DNA from 2 places in the Metabacillus sp. 22489 genome. Region 2 is predicted to be linked to the other one. Evidence: predicted binding sites of a transcription regulator. Region 2 holds the regulator's gene; the other holds the start of a gene.
The links. The regulator Rex, encoded in region 2, represses fermentation and respiration genes when NADH is low (regulators of the CRP and FNR family bind a similar motif). The targets are predictions, from matches to a motif close to TTGTGAAATATTTCACAA.
Positions count from the first base shown of each region.

Region 1: a site for Rex is predicted at 1,059-1,076, ahead of ric (iron-sulfur cluster repair di-iron protein). Genes of this name have one in related genera too.

Region 1 is NZ_JBQENT010000001.1:107,073-109,281, reverse strand. It holds gene ric (iron-sulfur cluster repair di-iron protein) at 315-1,013, opposite strand; gene ACTJJ9_RS00530 (hypothetical protein) at 1,214-1,498, shown strand; gene hisC (histidinol-phosphate transaminase) at 1,651-2,209, opposite strand, start outside.
Region 2 is NZ_JBQENT010000067.1:6,689-8,897, forward strand. It holds gene ACTJJ9_RS24500 (ABC-F family ATP-binding cassette domain-containing protein) at 1-192, opposite strand, end outside; gene moaC (cyclic pyranopterin monophosphate synthase MoaC) at 429-914, shown strand; gene ACTJJ9_RS24510 (redox-sensing transcriptional repressor Rex) at 1,081-1,728, shown strand; gene ACTJJ9_RS24515 (twin-arginine translocase TatA/TatE family subunit) at 1,765-1,956, shown strand; gene tatC (twin-arginine translocase subunit TatC) at 1,975-2,209, shown strand, end outside.

The DNA of each region.
Region 1 (2,209 bases), on a different contig from region 2:
TACATTCTGTTTGTGTAAAATATCACATTTAAAGAGCGTTTTTAAAAAGGTGTAACATTTTCGCAACAAAAAACCTACCCAAGCATTTAGGGTAGGCATTTTATCATCCTTTTTTACATTATGCTGTGAATCTTTGTTGTTTATTTCCTATTTACAGCATTTGCTTTTCACGGACATTTCGGAACCCTCCTTAAGAGCATTAGCCCTTTAAGGCCTCACTTTAACACACTACTCCCGCAGGAGACTCACGAATTCTCTCCAATAAAAAACAAAATGAATGAAATCTATAACTAGCTTTAATACGAGATTTTACATTATGAAAGATACCTAGGAAAGAGGATGTTATTTTCTAAATGAATATGCTGGAACATATCATCCTCTAGCATTTCCAAACGGTTATAAACTAAACGATACGTTCCACAAGCAGATTCAGGTACATGATAATCATTTGTTAACATACGAATTTTCTTTAAAATGTTACCTGCTGCATTGTGTTCATCCTCGAGACTATTTATTAATATCTGCAATTCTATTCGCGATTGTTCTGACTTTTCTTTTTCATATTTTAAAATTTTCGGAAAAACCGCTGTTTCTTCCTTTTCAAAATGCTCGTATAACTCTTCCTTTAACTCTGTAAAAAGTGCTAAAAGTTGATGCAAATGTGGATGATGTTTACCGTGTACAAATGCGACCTTTTTCACATAAGGCGTCATTTGCTTCACTTCAGATAAGGCAAAATGATGGTGTACAGAAATAATATGATGAAGTAATTTTTCTGATTCAACCATTCTCCAATCTGTCTCTTCTGTCGAACGATTATTCTCTAGATAAAATTGTTCAAGCTTTTTGACAATTTCATCTGCCGGAAGCTTCCGATCGGCAATTGCCTGTTCTAGCGATTTCATTCCTCCACAGCAAAAATCAATTTTAAAATGTTTAAAAAAATCACTGGATTGTGGAAACGCTGCGACAATTTCTCCAATTGTTGTTGTGCGGTTAAATTTTTCAATCATACTTGCACCTCCTAAAAGAAGCATACTAAAGTTTACAAACGATTGTTGTGATATCTATCACAACAATCGTTTGTTTTCTATCAATTTAATTGGAAACATTTTAGCATAGCATTTTCTCCTAATGTCTACTAATCTGTAAGATATAAGCTTTAAAACTAGCTTGATAGCTCCAATAGCTTATAGGATGAGGAGATAAAAAAATGAATTATTCAACTGTGCAGCAAATTATGAATAGTCCTGATACGAATCAGGCCGTTAAATATATTAAAAAGCTATGGTATGCGAAGGAAGAAGGCTATTTGTCATTATCAAATAACTATCATTTTTATAAAAATGAGGTCATGCATTTACGAGCATATGCACCTGATAATTGGAAGTTGAACATAGGAGATCGATCCTTTTCAATTTCAAAGCAAATTGATAATCATGGGATTTGTAAAGTGACGATATTTGCCAACGGAGACATATCATATACAATACATTAAAAAATCTCAGACAAATTCTGAGATTTTTTTGTTATGTTATTGCTTTAATACATTTTCGAGCTATGCTATGTTTATTGAATATATGAATAACCCTGTAATGGAGGGGTACCTAATGAAATTGGCAGTCTCCACTGTAGTCAAAGATAATAGTTTTAGAGAATCCTATACTTTCCTTCTTTTATAATAGAGGAAACCACATTAAATAAAATCTCCATTTCTTCCTCTGTGCCTACTGAAATACGCAATTTATCCTTCAATCGAGGGGAATCAAAATAACGGACGTATATGTTTCTTTGAATGAATGCTTCATATAGCTCTTTTGCTGTCATGTTTCCATGGCTAGGAGGTGTACATAGGATAAAATTCGTTTCAGATGGTAAAACGGTAAACCCTAACTCTTTTAACCTGTCACTAATACGATCACGAATTTGTTTAATCCTATTAATTGTTGTATTCAAGTACTCCTTATCTTTTAAAGCAGCTAATGCAAGCTGTTGACTAATCGTATTAACATGATAAAGATTTTTACTTTTTTCTAATGCAGCTATAAACTGAGGATTTGAAAAACAATAGCCAATGCGAATCCCACTTAGTGAAAATACTTTTGAAAATGTTCGTAAAACGATCACATTATCATATTGATGAATGAGTGGAACGGCTGAATTTTTAGGATCGGCAAAATCGATATATGCCTCATCGATAACAATAAGA
Region 2 (2,209 bases):
CTTAGGTTTAATAATTTCTCCACTGTCATAGGACATACTGCCAGCGATAATTTTTAATAGCGTTGATTTTCCCGCACCATTACGGCCAACGATCGCTATTTTATCCTTAGTTTGTACTTCTAGCTTAATATTGGTTAAAATAGGGTCAGCACCAAAAGATTTACTAAGCTGATTTATTTGTAATAAAATCATAACATTCACCTCTACTAATAATTTAAGTGTAGCTTAAATCACATGTATTGGGCAACATTGAGACTAAAGGGGATTTTTCCCACCACTCTTTTAAATAAAAAAATTTACTATCATTAGAAATGAAATAGAAAGAAGAAGACTTGTACTTGAGTGATGATCTCAGTAAATTTTTCACAAATACTAAACAGACAGATGATAAAAAATAGTGTATAGTCTACGTATAAGGGGAAATAGATATGTCAGAATTTACGCATTTTAACCAACAAGGTAGAGCGAAAATGGTTGATATAACCGAAAAAAATGACACAGCAAGAACAGCGAAGGCGAAGACGAGCATTCAGGTTACAAAGGATGTTTATGACAAGATAAACAATTATGAAATGGGGAAAGGTGATGTACTTTCCGTTGCGCAAGTAGCTGGAATTATGGCAGCAAAGCAAACGTCACAGGTTATCCCGATGTGTCATCCCATTCCGATAAAAGGTGTAGATATTGAATTTCAGTGGGATATCAAGGATAATGAATATATCCTTCTTATTACAACAACTGTCAAAACAAAAGGGAGTACAGGGGTTGAAATGGAAGCGTTAACTGCTGCAAGCATAACAGCCTTAACCGTTTATGATATGTGTAAAGCTGTTGATAAAGGCATGATTATCGGACCAACTTTTTTAGTAGAAAAAACTGGTGGAAAAAGCGGGAACTTCTACAGAAACTTGTAGAAGAGAATCCAATCAATAGCAGCAAGTAAAGACTTCACGATTATTATTACATAAATGATAAAAGAAGAAATGAATAAACTCCTGCCCTCATTGGAGTTAGGATGAAGAAAAAAGATATGGGTAATAAAATCGAAGTCACGCTTTTGAATGAATGTGAGGGATAAGAGTGAATATAGAACAATCAAAAATACCACAAGCGACAGCGAAGCGGCTTCCTTTATATTATAGGTTTCTGAAAAATCTACACTCGTCTGGTAAACAGCGAGTATCATCAGCAGAATTAAGTGATGCAGTAAAGGTAGATTCTGCAACAATTCGTAGAGACTTTTCCTATTTCGGAGCACTAGGTAAAAAAGGCTATGGATACAATGTGAACTATTTGTTGTCATTCTTTCGAAAAACATTAGACCAGGATGAAACAACAAATGTTTGCTTAATTGGAGTTGGGAATTTAGGAACTGCGTTTTTGCATTATAATTTTACGAAAAATAATAATACGGTCATCTCTTTAGCATTTGATATTGATAAGGAGAAAATCGGGAAGGAGATAGGTGGAGTACCGGTATATAATTTAGACGATCTTGAAGAGATTTTACCTGATGATGTAACGGTCGCTATTTTAACTGTCCCAGCTCCAGCAGCACAGGCGATAACCGATCGTCTCATTGTAAAAGGGATTAAAGGAATACTTAATTTTACACCAGCAAGATTAAATGTTCCTGATCAAATACGAATTCACCATATCGATCTTGCCGTTGAGCTACAATCACTTGTTTACTTTTTAAAGCATTATCCGATTGATGAAAAATCTTAAAAAAAGCTTTCTATAAACATAAGGAGGTGTGGCATTATGCCAAACATAGGACCTGGGAGTCTAGTGTTAATTGTTATCGTCGCGTTATTAATTTTCGGACCGAAAAAATTACCAGAGCTAGGTAAAGCAGCGGGAAATACGTTAAGAGAATTTAAGAATGCAACAAAAGGGTTAGCAGATGATGACAATGAGGATCAAAAGGGAAAAAACAAGGAAGAAGTCAAGTAAGATAGGAATGAAACCGATATGAAACAAAATGAAATGTCGGTCTTTGAACATATTGCGGAGCTAAGAAAACGACTGATTATTGTTGTCGTTTTCTTTTTCATAGCGGTAATAGCTGGCTTTTTGCTTTCAAGACCGATTATTATCTATTTGCAGCATACTGATGAAGCAAGAAATTTAACATTAAACTCCTTTAATTTAACAGACCCGTTAATGGTCTATATGAAATTTGCGTTTATCATTGCTTTTGTTCTTA